3 regions of the Janthinobacterium paucivorans genome follow, and region 3 is predicted to be linked to each of the others. Evidence: predicted binding sites of a transcription regulator. Region 3 holds the regulator's gene; each other region holds the start of a gene.

Region 1 (4,958 bases), on a different contig from region 3:
GCCTGGCTGCCCAGTTGGCGCAGGTAGCGCGCATGCTCACGCTCGATGATGCGGAAATTGTCGACCAGCTGACGCCCGCGTGGCGTCAGCCGCGTGCCGCCGCCGCCCTTGCCGCCAGTCAAACGCTCGACCAGTGGCTCGCCAGCCAGATTGTTCATCGCGTCGATGGCGTCCCAGGCCGCCTTGTAACTCATCTTGACGAGTTTGGCCGCCTGCGTGATAGAGCCACACTCGGCGATGGCACCCAGCAATGCCACGCGGCCGGCGCCGCCCAGGTGCTCGCCGCCCACCGTCATCCATACGGAGCCTTGCAGGCCGATTTCCATTGCCGCCGATTTATCCAATGTGTTCACCCCGTGCCCTATTTTCTTCCATGCTGTCAATTTTTCCGTCACGCATGTACAACACATGCTCCCCCAAGATGCGCGCATCTTCCGGATCATGTGAGATCAGGATCATGGGCACGTCCAGGCGCTGCTGCCACTGGCTCAGTTCCAGACGCATTTTGACGCGCAGGGCCGGATCGAGGGCGGCGAACGGTTCGTCGAGCAGCAGCGCGTCTGGTTCAGCCACCAGTGCCCTCGCCAGCGCCACTCTTTGGCGCTGACCACCGGACAACTGATCGGGGAACTGCTGCGCCAGTTCCTGCAAATCAAACGCAGCCAGCCAATGCTCGACCTGGTCCAGTTTTGCGCGCGCGCGCGGGTTGAACCAGCCCCGGCTCAGGCCAAAGCCCACATTCTGGCGCACCGTCAGGTGCGGGAACAGCGCGTAATCCTGGAACAGGTAAGCCACGTTGCGCTGCTGCGGCGGCAGATTGATGCCGGCGGCGGAATCGAACAGCGTACGCCCATTTAAGCGGATATGGCCCACCTCTGGCGTGAACAGTCCGGCAATGGCTTTCAGGGTCATGCTCTTGCCAGCGCCGGACGGACCATACACGGCGATGCGCTGGCTGCTTGAGGTGCATTGCACCTGCAAGTCAAAGTGGCGTTTGCCGGAGCGCAAGGTGGCGCGAATGTCGAGGTCGAGTTGCATGGGCATCGTCGTCAGCGTCATTTGTGCGCGATGCGCCCGGACGCCAGGCGGCCAGCCGACAGCAGCACCACGATACACACGCCAGAGATAATCAGCACCAGGGTGTTGGCCACGTCGTCCTGGCCCGCCTGTACGGCTTCATACACGGCGACCGACAGGGTTTGCGTCTTGCCGGGGATGCTGCCGGCCACCATCAGGGTGGCGCCAAACTCGCCCAGCGCGCGCACAAAACCGAGCAACACGCCAGCTAAGATACCGCGCCAGGCCAGCGGCAAGGTGACGCGAAAAAAGACGGCGATTTCAGAAATGCCCAGCACGCGGGCCGCCTGCTCCAGCTGGCCATCGACCGCCTCGAAGGCGGCGCGCGCCGGCTTGAAGACGAGGGGAAAAGCCACCACGGTCGAAGCGATCACGGCACCCTGCCAGGTAAAGATGAGGTTGATGCCGAAATTGTCCTGCAGCCAGATGCCCAAGCTGCCGCGCCGGCCCAGCAGCACCAACAGGTAATAGCCGAGCACGGTGGGTGGCATCACCATCGGCAGGGTCAGGACGGCGTCGAGCAATTCACGTCCGGGAAAACGCGTGCGCGCCAGCAGATAGCCGGTACCGATGCCAAGCAACAAATTAAGCGCCGTGGCCCAGGCCGCTACTTTGAGCGACAGGGCCAGCGCGGTCCAGGCGATATCCATGCAGGCGCGTGCTTACATTATGGTTTTTTGAATCCGTAGCGCGCCAGAATGGCTTGCGCCGGCGCCGTCTGCAGATAGTTGACGAAGCGCTTCGCTTCGATGGCATTGCTGCTGCCCTTGATGCTGGCAATCGGGTACAGCACGGGCGAGGCCAAAGGCACGTCCAGCACGACCTTGACCTTATCTTGCATGATGGCCGCGTCGGTGGCATAGACAAAGCCCGCATCAACTTCGCCACGCGCCACGTAGTCGAGCGACTGGCGCACGTTCTGCGTGCCGATGGCTTTCGGCTGCACGGCTTCCCACAGATGCGCCTTTTTCAGCGCACTTTCCGCATAGCGGCCGACAGGCACGCTGGCAGGATTGGCGATGGCCACGCGGGTCACGCCCTTGCGCGTCAAGTCGTTCAAGCTATTGATGCCCAACTTGCTATCGTGCGGCACGATCAGCACCAGGCTGTTGCTGACGAAATCCTGACGCTCGGCCGCCAGCACCAAGCCCTGCTTTTGCGCCGCATCCATGGTTTCCTGGTCGGCCGAGGCAAACACATCCACCGGCGCACCCTTGACGATTTGTTGCAGTAGCACGCCCGAGGCGGCAAAGTTCAAGGACACCTTGCTGCCCGGATACTGCGCCTCATAGCTGTGCGCCACATCCTTGAACGCATTCGTCAGGCTGGACGCAGCCGATACCAGCACTTCGCCGGCACAGGCGGACGAAGCGGCAGTGGCGAGCACAGGGGCCAGCAAAGCAGTGCCAAGCAGGCGGGCGAAGCAGGTGAGACGCATGATCGTATCCTGATAAAGTGACGCTGCACAAGAGGCGTAATATACACCTATATATAGCGCTATGTCATGCTGCAAGTCAGGACGGCACAAGCTCGATTCCCTGCTATACTGTATATAAACACAGTATATCGAGGCGCCCATGGAACTGACGGACAAGCTGGAAATCCTGGCCGATGCGGCCAAGTACGACGCGTCCTGCGCCAGCAGTGGTGCGCCCAAACGCGATTCCATCGGCAAAGACGGCTTTGGCGCCACCTCCGGCATGGGCATCTGCCACAGCTACACGCCGGACGGGCGCTGCGTCTCGCTGCTGAAAGTACTGCTGACCAATTACTGCCTGTACGATTGCCAGTACTGCATCAACCGGCGTAGCTCGAACGTGCCGCGGGCGCGGTTTACGGTGGCCGAAGTGGTCAAGTTGACGAGCGACTTTTACCTGCGCAACTACATCGATGGCCTCTTCCTCAGTTCCGGCATCATCCAGTCGGCTGACTACACGATGGAGCAACTGGTGCAGGTGGCGCGCGAGTTGCGCGAGGTACACCAGTTCCGCGGCTATATCCATCTGAAAACCATTCCCGACGCCGATCCGGCCCTGATCGCGCAGGCGGGCCGCTACGCCGACCGGCTCAGCGTGAATATCGAATTGCCGACGCAAGACAGCGTACAAAAGCTGGCGCCGGAAAAGAGCGTGCATACGATTAAACTGGCGATGGGCACCATCCGCCGCAAGCTCGATGAAAAGGCGGAGGAACCGCGTTCTCCGCGCTTCGCGCCCGCCGGGCAAAGCACGCAGATGATCGTCGGCGCCGATGCCAGCGACGACCAGCAAATTCTCTCCACGGCCGAGACGCTGTACGGCAGCTATAAACTCAAGCGCGTGTACTATTCAGCCTTCAGTCCGATTCCCGACAGCCCGAAAAGCGTGCCGCTGGCGCCGCCGCCCATGCTGCGCGAACACCGCTTATATCAGGCAGATTTTCTGCTGCGCAGCTACGGCTTTCAGGCCAGCGAACTGCTGCCCGCCACGGGTGGCAACCTGGCGCTAGACATCGATCCCAAGCTGGCCTGGGCGCTGGCGCACCGCGAACATTTTCCACTGGACTTGAACCGCGCGGCCCAGCACATGATCGCGCGCGTGCCCGGCATCGGCTTACGCAATGCGCAACGCATCGTCGACCTGCGCCGCTTGCGGCAGGTACGCTATGCCGATTTGTCGCGCCTGCGATGCAGCATGAAAAAGATTGCGCCGTTCATCATTACGGCCGACTACTTTCCCACGCGCGACACCAGCACCTCGGAACAGCTGCGGCGCGCCATGACGGAGGTGCCGCAGCAAATGAATTTATGGCCCGAACTGCAGGCGGCATGAGCCCTGTCGTCCGCCTGGCGCAGTCATTCGACGCGTGGCGCGCGGCCGCCCGGGAATTGATCGCGCGCGGCGTGCCACCTGCCGACGTTACCTGGCAGTCGCAAGCGGGCGAGGGCGACCTGTTCTCGCTCATGCCAGACGATACGGATGCCAACGCGCCCCTGCTGCGCCTGCCGCGCCAGCTGGTGGAATTGCTGGAAAGCGCCGCCTGTTTCAGCACCCCAGACCGCTGGGCCTTCCTGTACCAGGTGCTGTGGCGCTGGCAGCTGGGCCAGCAAGACGTGCTGTCGCACGCCGACACCGACGGTGCGCGCCTGCACGCCATGGTCAAGGCGGTACGCCGCGAGGAACACGACATGCACGCGTATGTGCGCTTCCGCGAGCGGGCCGAAACTGAAGGCGCGCCGCGTTTTGTCGCCTGGTTCGAACCGACGCACGAGGTGCTGCCGCAAGTGGCGCGCCACTTCGCCCGCCGCATGGGCAGCATCAGCTGGATGATCGCCACGCCCACGGCCACCATGCTGTGGGACGGCGCGAGCATGCACGCCGGCCCCGCATTGCTGCGCGGCGCGGCCGATATCGACGATGCGGGCGAAGCCCTGTGGCTGACGTATTACCGCAGCATCTTCAACCCGGCGCGCCTGAACGCCGACCTGCTGCGCAGCCATATACCCTCGCGTTTCTGGAAGAACTTGCCGGAAGGCGCCATCGTACCGGCCATGGTCAGCGGCGCCGCAAATGGCGCACGGCGCACGGGCCAGAGCGCCAGCGTGGGCCAGCGCAGCGGCGCCACCATGATCGCGATTTCCGCCGAGCGCGCCCAGCCCGCGCGCGACGCGCCCAAGACACTCGACCAGTGCCGCCGCTGCGAACTATGGGAATCGGCCACCCAGGCCGTGCCCGGCGTGGGGCCGCCACAGGCGCGCATCATGCTCGTCGGCGAGCAACCGGGCGACCAGGAAGACCTGGTGGGCCTGCCCTTTGTCGGCCCGGCCGGCGCGCTGCTGGAGCAAGCCATGCAGGAAGCGGGCATGGCGCGCGACAGCATCTATCTGACCAACGCTGTCAAGC
Region 2 (4,958 bases), 130 kb from region 3:
CGCCAGGTACAGCAAGATGGCGCCCGATTCGAACAGCGCCAGCGGCTTGCCATCGGGACCGTTCGGATCGAGGATGGCGGGAATCTTGTTGTTCGGATTGAGCGACAGGAAGGCGGGCGACAATTGGTCGTTGCGCTCGAAGCTGACCAGGTGCGGTTCGTACGCCAAGCCCAGTTCTTCCAGCAGAATGGAAACCTTGATGCCGTTCGGCGTAGGCAGCGAATACAGCTGCAAGCGCTCGGGATGCAGTGCAGGCCATTTCTCGGTGATGGGAAAGTCGGATAGTTGGGACATGAAAATCCTTATTGAAGTGGTTAAGGCGGCGCAGGCAAGCAAGCAAGCAATCAAGCAATCAAGCAAGTATAGCCAAGCATGGCCATGTGCGTTGCGCGCCGCTTGAAACGCTCTGAGCGCCACTCAGCCAAACAAGCCATGCAAAAACCAGCGCGGCGTGGCGTCTACACCGCTGCCGGCGATGCGTTCGCGGTAGACCCAATAGTGGGCATGGTCGAGGCCTTCGGCGATGAAATAATCGCGCGCCTGCGACTGGCCCCACCAGCCCGCCTCGATGCGCTCGGCGACGGATACCATTTTCAGGGGAGAACCGTAGAAGGGACGATGTTCGCGCATCAAGAGGGCGATGGGCTGGGCCAGCAGCCAGCCGGGACGGGGCATGCCGGGCAGACCGGGCGGCAAGTCCGGCGCCGCGTTTTTAGCACCGGGCTTGGCCGGCAGCGGCAGCCACTGGTTGGCCGCCTCGGGACGGTAATCGGCGCGCGGCGCGGCTTGCAAGACATTCTCGGCGCCCAGGCGCGCGACCAGCAATTCCATCAGGCGCTGGCGCTCCTGCGGCGTGCCGCCCGGTTCGGGAAACAGGCTTTCACTGGGCGGCGCCATGGGCTGCACCTGCAGCGCTTCCAGGGTCAAGCCGATCACGGGCGCGTCGAGCACCTGCTGCGCCAGGCGTTCCTTGAGCAGGCGCACCAGATGCTCATCGCGCCAGACGGCGACACCCAAGGCCAGGTCGATGACGGTGGGCGCGCGCGCCACCCTGCCGCGCTCGTGCGCCAGCAGCAGTTGTATGCGCTCGACGGCAAATTGGCGCGCGCACAGCCAGCCCGTCATCTGCTGCAGCAGGCGGCGCGCGCCGAACAACAGCGCGTCGGCGTGCTCCACGCGGTCGAACAATTCCAGGCTGGCGCGGAACGTGGGCGGCGCAGCTATCCACAGGTACAGTTCGGTGCTGTGGCCATGTGCGTCATCGAGCATGTCCAGCAAGGCCGCGCCGCAGCGGCGCTGCAAGCCGGGACGCGGCAAGTGGCGCAGCTGCCCCAGGGTACGGCAGCCGATGCCTTCGAGCCAGTCCAGGTAGGGGCGCGCGGGCGGCAGCAAGGCGCACGGCAGGCGGTCGAGGCGGCGCACGAGACTGGCCATGCTGAGGGTCCGGCCCCGGCGCGTACCGGCGCGCGCCAGCAGCCAGGCACCGCGCGCCGTGGGGGCGCACGACAACTGTGCCGTGTAGCCGAGCGTGCGCAAGCTGGCCGCGATTTGCCGGCACAGGGCGCGCACGCCACCGAACAGGCGCAGGCTGGCGCCCGCGTCGACCAGCAAGGTGGCTTCTTCGCCCTGCGCCACCAGCGGCGAGTATTGCAGCAGCGCCAGCGCCACCGCTTGCAAGGCTTGCGCCTCCAGCTCGGGCGAGCGTTCATGCAGGCGCGCCTGCGGCGCCAGCATCAGCGCGCCCGCGCGGCGCATGCCCGGCCCGATACCGGCCGCCCGCGCCAGCGGTGACAGGGCCATCACTTGCTCGTGCTCCAGCACCACGCCCAGATGGTCAGCCGACCAGCGCGGGCAAAACACTTCGAGCGGGAGCCGGGGCAGGCACAGGCCGATCCAGAGTCGCATGACGCAGCAGTAAAGAAGGAGGTTGCAGGGGCAGGAACAAGAGCGTATCGCGCTGCGGTCCCCGGCGCTTGATGAAGCCGATTTCGATGCCACCGGCGGCCGGGCGCACGGACAGGCGCAGCGGCGCGGGCGACGCATCTTGCGCGCCGTGCAAGGGACGCAGCATGCAAAACAGGGTATTGCCGCCTTGCGCGGCCAGGTGCAAGCGGCGCAAGCTGTCGGCGCGCACATGCGGCTGCCAGAACAGCAAGGCGCCGCAACTGCCGCTGCGCAAGATATTTTCCGCCGCCCACAAGGCATCCTTGCTGCTGGCGCTCTTTAGCCACAGCAGTTGCGACGACGCCAATCCCTGCGCGGCCAGGGCCAGCGCCTGTGGCGGATGGGGCGGCTGCAGCAGCACGATGGGCAAGCCCGGCAGTTGCGCCAGCGCTGGCGCCAGCAGACGCAATTCGCCGCTGCCCGGCTGCTGCACCAACAAATCGATGAGGCTGCCGCTGGGCCAGCCGCCGCCGGGCAGTTGCGCGGACAAGGCGGCAAAACCCGTCTCCAGGCAGCGCGTGGCGCCCTGCCCCAGCTGCGATGCGCGCCACAAGGACGGGTGCAAAGCTTCCGGCGAGGCCATCAATTGGGAATGTTGCATAGTTGAATTTGAAGATGAAGATGAAAATGAACATAAGTACTGTATGCATATACAGTACTATTCAGGCCCGTTTTTGGCAAGGCTTATCTGCTTATTGTCTGATTATCATCTGCTCATTATCTGCGTATTATCTGCGTATTATCTGCGTATTATCTGCGTACGGCCGTCGCCAGGGCCGCTCCGCCAAGGCCAAAAAAACCCGTTTCTGGCATCGATTGCTGTACCATAAGCACTCTCCTTTCCGCCTGGCAAAGTACCAGTCGGCTTCCTCCGTTCATAAGGAAACGCATTTGACCACCATCCAAATCATCAGCGCCATCGTCTTCGGCCTTGCGCTCATCCACACCTTCGCCGCCAAGTCGTTTGAAACCCTGGCGCAACGCCACCCACGCCATGCAGGCATGCTGCACTTGCTGGGTGAAGTGGAAGTCGTGTTCGGCTTCTGGGCCTTCATTTTGATCATCCTCATGGCCTTTATCTCGGGCGGTGAGGCGGCCATCGCGTACGCCGAATCGCGCCAGTACACGGAACCGCTGTTCGTCTTTGTCGTCATGGTAGTAGCCGCCTCGCGCCCCGTGCTCGACGCCGTGCAGCGCCTGCTCAAAGCGGTGGCGCGCGGCATGCCGCTGCGCACGGAACTGGCCCTCGCCTGGCTGGGACTGGCACTCGTGCCCCTGACCGGTTCGGTGATCACGGAACCGGCCGCCATGACTCTGGCCGCGCTGATGCTGGCGCCGCAAATCTTTCGCCCGGGCATCCCCGAATGGCTGAAATACGGCGCGCTGGGCGTGCTGTTCGTCAACGTCTCCATCGGCGGCACCCTGACCTCGTACGCGGCGCCGCCCGTGCTGATGGTAGCGACTACGTGGAACTGGGACAGCGCCTTCATGGCCAGCCATTTCGGCTGGAAAGCGGCCATCGCCGTGCTGGTCAATGCCACCGGCGTGAGCATCTTGCTGCGCAAGTATTTGCACAGCAACACGTCCGATATCAAGCCGAAGGCCGGTGAGGCGGAAGCGCCAAAAGTGCCGCTGACGGTCAGCCTGGTGCACCTGGCCGTACTGGCTGGCGTGGTGGCCCTGGCGCACCATCCGGTGCTGTTCTTCGGCCTGTTCCTGTTCTTTCTCGGCTTCGTGCAAGCGTATGAGCGTTATCAAAGTCCGCTGATCCTGAAGGAAGGCTTGCTGGTCGGCTTTTTCCTCGGCGGCCTGGTGGTGCTGGGCGGCATGCAGCAATGGTGGCTGCAGCCCATCGTCTCAAGCCTGAAGCCGCTGGCCCTGTTCTTCGGCGCCCTGGGCTTGACTGCCATTACCGACAATGCAGCGCTGACTTATCTCGGTTCGCTGATCGTCGGCATGACGGACGAAGCGAAATACATGTTGGTGGCCGGCGCCGTGGCCGGTGGCGGCTTGACCGTCATCGCCAACGCGCCGAATCCGGCCGGCGTGGCGCTGCTGCGCCGCGGCTTCAAGGATGAGTCGATCGGCGCCCTCGGCCTGCTGGCCGGCGCCCTGCTGCCGACGGCTGTGGCGGCGCTGGCCTTCCTGGTCCTGTAAGCATGTACTGGGGCGGCTGCCGGCCGTCCCCTTAGTTTTCCTCCTCAGTTATCTGCCTCAGCTACCGTCGTAGACGAGGAAGTGCAGACGGTCATAAAACAGGCTGTAGGCATAGTCGAACGTGCCCACGCTGCGAAAACCCTTGTGCAGATACACTGGCAAGGCATCGCTCTTTTCCCACACCGTCAAGGTGATGCGCGCACAGCCCTTGCGGCTGGCCAGGTCGCGGATTTCATGGAACATTTGCCGGAACAGGCCCTGCCCCCGGTATTTCTCGTCGATGGCCAAACTGCTGACGAAACAGTCATCGGTGCGCGCATGCGCAAGCACGAAGGCATCATACGCATCGTCGAGCGCCTTCATATCATCGCGGTAATACGAGATGGCGCCACACGCCTGGAACTCGGCCATCGTGGCGGCCGTGAAGAAACCGATGAAACGCCCGTCCTCGTCGTGCAAGCCGTGGATGTGCGCCAGGTAAGGATCGATATTTTGCCGCCGCTGCAATGGCACGAACTGCAAATTGAGTTTATTGCCAAACGAGCAGTATTCGAGGTAACTGGTGGCAAACAGCAGTTTCGCCATGCGGTTCTTGGTCTCGTCGCCCAGCAGTTCGCCCGCCACCAGCCTCAGCGGCGCATGCGACAGCAAGCCGGCCTGCACCTCGTCGCCCGACGCGGTGGCATCGCCGAGGGCTGGCATGCGGCTGCCGTGGCGGCCCACGGTAGGACGCCAGAAATTGCCGGCGGCAATATACTGCGAGCGGTGGGCCAGCAGGTAGCGGCAAAAGACGGCATTCACACGATCCAGTTGCGGATCGTCCGAGAGCACCGAGTAATAATGAAAGTGATCGATGT
Region 3 (4,958 bases):
AAATGGGTGAGTACCTGGCTGAAAAGATCCGCGCCGAACTGCCTGACGTGCATATCGATGTGGTCATGCCGATTCCCGATTCCTCGCGTCCTGCCGCCATCCAGCTGGCCCTGGCGCTGAACATCGAGTATCGCGAAGGCTTCATCAAGAACCGCTACATCGGCCGTACCTTCATCATGCCGGGCCAGGCGGCGCGCAAGAAATCGGTGCGCCAGAAGCTCAACGCTATTCCTTCCGAATTCAAGGATAAAGTAGTGCTGCTGGTCGACGATTCCATCGTGCGTGGTACCACCAGCCGTGAAATCGTGCAGATGGCGCGCGAAGCGGGGGCGACAAAAGTCATCTTCGCCTCGGCCGCGCCACCGGTGCTTTACCCGAACGTGTACGGCATCGACATGCCGACGCGCGACGAATTGATCGCCTACGGCCGCACGACGGAAGAAGTCTGCCGCGAAATCACGGCCGACTACCTGGTGTACCAGGATATCGGCGCGCTCAAGCAGGCCATTGCCGACGTCAATCCGGCGCTCACGAACTTCGAGGCTTCGTGCTTCGATGGCGTGTATGTGACGGGCGATGTGTCGCAGGAATACCTGGACCGCCTGGAATACGCGCGCCATCATCCGAAAGCAGCAGCGCCTGAAGATACGCCCCGTCCCCAGCTGAACTTGAACCTGGCAACGACAGAAGCGTAATCGCCGCCTTGCCATTAGGGTTAGACCCGTCGGGTCTGACCCTAATGCCGTTAAGTTAGTGTTAGTGATGCTATTTTTAGCCCAAGAACAAGGACTGGGGTCGGACCCTGAGGGTCCGACCCCAGCTCTTTGCCTCTGGGTTTAGCGAATTTACTGGCGCTCATAAATCAGGCCAAAACTCTTAACTGAACGGCATTAGGGTCTGCCCCCAGCTTTTGTTTAGGGTTAATAGTTTCCAGCATCCACCATGACCACCAAAAAAAACTACGGCTTTACCACCACCATCTTGCATAGCGACCGCCGCAAGGGCATCGAGCACGGCTCGCTGCACAAGCCGATACACACCTCCGTGGCGTTTGGCTACGGCGACGCGCGCCAGCTCGCTGCCGTATTCCAGGGCAAGGAACCGGGCTTCCGCTACGGTCGCCAGGGCAACCCGACGGTTTCTGCGCTGGAAGAGAAGGTCAACAAGATGGAGGACGGCGTGGCGACCCTGTGCTTCGCCACCGGCATGGGCGCCATCGGCGCCGTGGTGCAGTCTTTGCTGCGCGCGGGCGACCATGTCGTCTCATCGGCTTTCTTGTTTGGCAACAGCAACAGCCTGTGGCAAACAGCGACGGGGCAGGGTATCGCCGTGTCCTTCGTCGACGCCACCGATGTGGCCAACGTGGTGGCCGCCATCACGCCGGCGACGCGCATCGTGTTTGTGGAAACCATCGCCAATCCGCGCACGCAGATTGCCGACCTGGCGAAAATCGGCGCCCTGTGCAAGGAGCGTGGCATTTTGTACATCGTCGACAACACCATGACGACGCCCTACCTGTTCCGCCCGAAAGCGGTGGGTGCCGGTCTGGTGGTCAATGCGCTCACGAAATCCATTGGCGGCCACGGCAATGCGCTGGGCGGTAGCTTGACGGACACGGGCGTGTTCGACTGGACGCAGTATCCGAACATCTTCGAGAACTATAAAAAGGCGGCGCCGGTGCAGTGGGGCATTGCGCAAATCCGCGCCAAGGCCTTGCGCGACTTCGGCGCATCGCTGGGACCGGAAGCGGCGCACCATCTTGCCGTCGGCGCGGAAACCATGGCCTTGCGCATGGAGCGCACCTGCTCGAACGCCCGCGCGCTGGCCGGCATGTTGCAAGCCGATCCGCGCGTGGCGGCAGTGCATTACCCAGGCTTGCCGTCGCATCCGCAGCACGCGCTGGCGACGCAGCTATTCCGCAGCTATGGTTCCCTGTTCAGTTTTGAATTGAAGGACGGGATCGATTGTTTCGATTTCCTCAATCGTTTGAATCTGGCCATTCCAGCGAGCAACCTGGGCGACACGCGCACCCTGGTCATTCCCGTCGCCCATACGATCTTTTACGAGATGGGGGCCGAGCGTCGCGCCAGCATGGGCATTGCCGAGTCGCTGATCCGCGTGTCGGTGGGTATCGAGGACGAGGCCGATTTGCTCGAGGATTTCCGTAGCGCGTTGGAGCAATGATGCCCAACCAAACCTGCTGCGGGTCGGTATAGGCGGCTTGTGATGCTCACCGGCTCGGCGCCCCGTACTGAGTACGGTTCTGCTTCTTTGCCACCTCCCCCTTCCGCTCGCCACGGTTTTGTCGGACATTGAAACTTGCGTGTCCGGCATGAGAGGGGCCGCAAGCTAAAAACTGGGGTCAGACCCGGCGGGTCTGACCCCGGCATGCACTTTTACATGCGGTGGCTTAATGCCAGCTGCGCATCAAGCCTACCGCCAAACCTTCCAGCGCAAACTCATCTTCCGGCGATACAGTGATGACCTTGAAGTCGGGATTTTCCGGCAGCAGTTCGATGACGGAGCCCGTCTTCTTGTAGCGTTTGACGGTGACTTCATCGCCGATGCGGGCGACGACGATCTGGCCGTTCTTGGCGCTATCGACTTTTTTCACTGCCAGCAGATCGCCATCCATGATGCCGGCGTCGCGCATGGACCAGCCGCGCACCTTCAGCAGAAAGTCGGGCTTGGCTGAAAACAGGGCCGGGTCGACGTTGTAGCTCGCTTCCAGGTTTTCCTGCGCCAGGATGGGCGAGCCGGCCGCCACGCGGCCGATCAGGGGCAGCGACATCAGTAGCGCTGCCTGCACTTTCGAGGACAGCGCCTCGGCGGCAGCACTCGCCGCTGCACCGATCAGGCGGATGCCGCGCGAGGTGCCGGGCGAAATCTCGATCGCGCCCTTGCGGGCCAGGGCTTGCAAATGCTCTTCGGCCGCATTGGCCGATTTGAAACCCAATTCATTGGCGATTTCGGCACGGGTAGGAGGGAAGCCCGTATTTTCAATCGCATCCTTGATCAGGTTCAGGATTTGTTCTTGTCGTGCAGTCAGCTTGATCATGAGCGGTGGGTGCATACTAAAATGCTGTCTATATGAACAGTCTGTATTTTTGTACAGTATCGTCCACTATGCAAGGGGATTTCCCTTATTTGCGCCAATTTCGTGTGAAATACTGGAATGCACGGTAAAAAGCCGCTGGCTGGCCGCGTGAATGGGCCGCTTGTTGAAGCAATCATTGAAACGTTTGCAAAAGCCGGTTATAATCTTCGGCTGACCTTCCCACACCCGTCTTGACGCCGGGGTGGGCGATTATCAATCCGACCTGAAGGAGTTTGCATGCGTCATTATGAAATAGTCTTTATCGTCCATCCGGACCAAAGCGAGCAAGTGCCCGCGATGATCGAACGCTACAAAGCCAGCGTAACCACCCGCGGCGGTTCGGTTCACCGCGTGGAAGATTGGGGCCGCCGTCAAATGGCTTACTCGATCCAAAAGCTGCCTAAAGCACACTACATCTGCCTGAACATCGAATGCGACAACGAGACCCTGGTCGAGTTGGAAACAGCATTCAAATTCAATGATGCCGTGTTGCGTCACCTGACCGTTAAAATGAAGAAAGCTGAAACAGCTCCTTCGCCGATGATGAAATCGGTACAACGCGAAGACGCGGCCAAAAGCCACCGCACCGAAGCACCAGCAGCCGCTCCAGCAGCAGCAGCCTAATTGTTGACCAGGATCGTGCGCTGAACCAGCTACAAGTCACTGCCATCATTGCCGAGCGCGAAATATTGCGCTATACCCCGGCAGGGTTGCCGATTGTGAATGCAGTATTGCAACACTCTTCGCAGCAGATGGAAGCAGGAATTGCCCGTTTGACCGAGTTTGATATTGCCGCGCTAGCCGCTGGTGAAATCTCAGGCCGGTTCAGTCAGGCAAGCTTGGGCGGGGTGTATCAGTTCACGGGTTTCCTGGCCAGAAAAAGCCGCAACAGCAAGAGTTTGGTGTTTCACATCATTGATTTTAGTGCAGTCACCCCGACTAGCGCATTTTAGATACAGGAGCCTGACATGGCATTCGGTAAAAAGTTCGACAAAAATAAGCTCAAGCTTAAAGAAAAACGCAAACAGCAAAATCCGTTGTTCAAACGCAAGAAGTTCTGCCGCTTCACCGCAGCTCACGTTGAGCAAGTCGACTACAAAGACGTCGACACGCTGAAAGACTTCGTCCAAGAAAACGGCAAGATCATGCCAGCACGCCTGACCGGTACCAAAGCGCACTACCAGCGCCAAGTTGACACCGCAATCAAGCGCGCTCGCTTCCTCGCGCTGCTGCCATACACCGATCTGCACCACGCTTAATCGGTCAGATATTCCTGGAGAAGAACTATGCAAATCATTCTGTTAGAAAAAGTTGTTAACGTCGGTAACCTCGGCGAAGTCGTCAAAGTCAAAGACGGTTACGCACGTAACTTCCTGATCCCGCAACGCCTGGCACGTCGTGCTACGGCAACCGCTGTGGCTGAATTCGAAGTCAAGCGCGCCGAACTGGAAAAAGCTGCTGCCGCCAAGTTGGCCGCATCGCAAGCCCAGGGCGAAAAACTGAGCGGCCTGACCGTTCAAGTTGCTCAAAAAGCTGGCGTCGATGGCCGTCTGTTCGGTTCCGTCACCAACTTCGACATCGCTGAAGCGCTGACCAAGCAAGGTTTTGCTGTTGAAAAAGCACAAATCCGCATGCCTACCGGCCCGCTGAAGACCGTTGGCGAGCACAACGTTTCGGTTGCTCTGCACACCGACGTCGTCGTCGAAGTCGTTATCGCTGTCGTTCCAGACGCAAACGCGTAATCGTTTGCGGGCCTGGCCCGCAAGTGTGACGCTCTATGAAAAGCCGGGTTCGCCCGGCTTTTTTATGGCCTTTTTTTCGCTCAATTTCAGCCCTTTATTTTTGCCAGCACGCCGAAGCG

Evidence for each region. The regulator LexA, encoded in region 3, represses DNA repair genes until DNA is damaged. The targets are predictions, from matches to a motif close to ACTGTATNNNNATACAGT.
Region 1: the regulator LexA is predicted to act here: its motif matches at 2,623-2,640, upstream of ACQ4V8_RS14685 (putative DNA modification/repair radical SAM protein).
Region 2: the regulator LexA is predicted to act here: its motif matches at 2,584-2,601, upstream of imuA (translesion DNA synthesis-associated protein ImuA).

Annotation. Positions count from the first base shown of each region.
Region 1 is NZ_JBNYXR010000011.1:107,230-112,187, reverse strand. Features, by position in the region: gene ACQ4V8_RS14705 (TOBE domain-containing protein) at 1-326, opposite strand, end outside; gene ACQ4V8_RS14700 (sulfate/molybdate ABC transporter ATP-binding protein) at 337-1,059, opposite strand; gene modB (molybdate ABC transporter permease subunit) at 1,056-1,727, opposite strand; gene modA (molybdate ABC transporter substrate-binding protein) at 1,745-2,515, opposite strand; gene ACQ4V8_RS14685 (putative DNA modification/repair radical SAM protein) at 2,655-3,887, shown strand; gene ACQ4V8_RS14680 (UdgX family uracil-DNA binding protein) at 3,884-4,958, shown strand, end outside.
Region 2 is NZ_JBNYXR010000001.1:265,286-270,243, reverse strand. Features, by position in the region: gene ACQ4V8_RS01210 (glutathione binding-like protein) at 1-294, opposite strand, end outside; gene ACQ4V8_RS01205 (Y-family DNA polymerase) at 418-1,905, opposite strand; gene imuA (translesion DNA synthesis-associated protein ImuA) at 1,835-2,545, opposite strand; gene ACQ4V8_RS01195 (putative Na+/H+ antiporter) at 2,836-4,101, shown strand; gene ACQ4V8_RS01190 (GNAT family N-acetyltransferase) at 4,159-4,958, opposite strand, start outside.
Region 3 is NZ_JBNYXR010000001.1:396,536-401,493, forward strand. Features, by position in the region: gene purF (amidophosphoribosyltransferase) at 1-695, shown strand, start outside; gene ACQ4V8_RS01750 (cystathionine gamma-synthase family protein) at 943-2,184, shown strand; gene lexA (transcriptional repressor LexA) at 2,411-3,058, opposite strand; gene rpsF (30S ribosomal protein S6) at 3,335-3,721, shown strand; gene priB (primosomal replication protein N) at 3,742-4,050, shown strand; gene rpsR (30S ribosomal protein S18) at 4,066-4,356, shown strand; gene rplI (50S ribosomal protein L9) at 4,384-4,839, shown strand.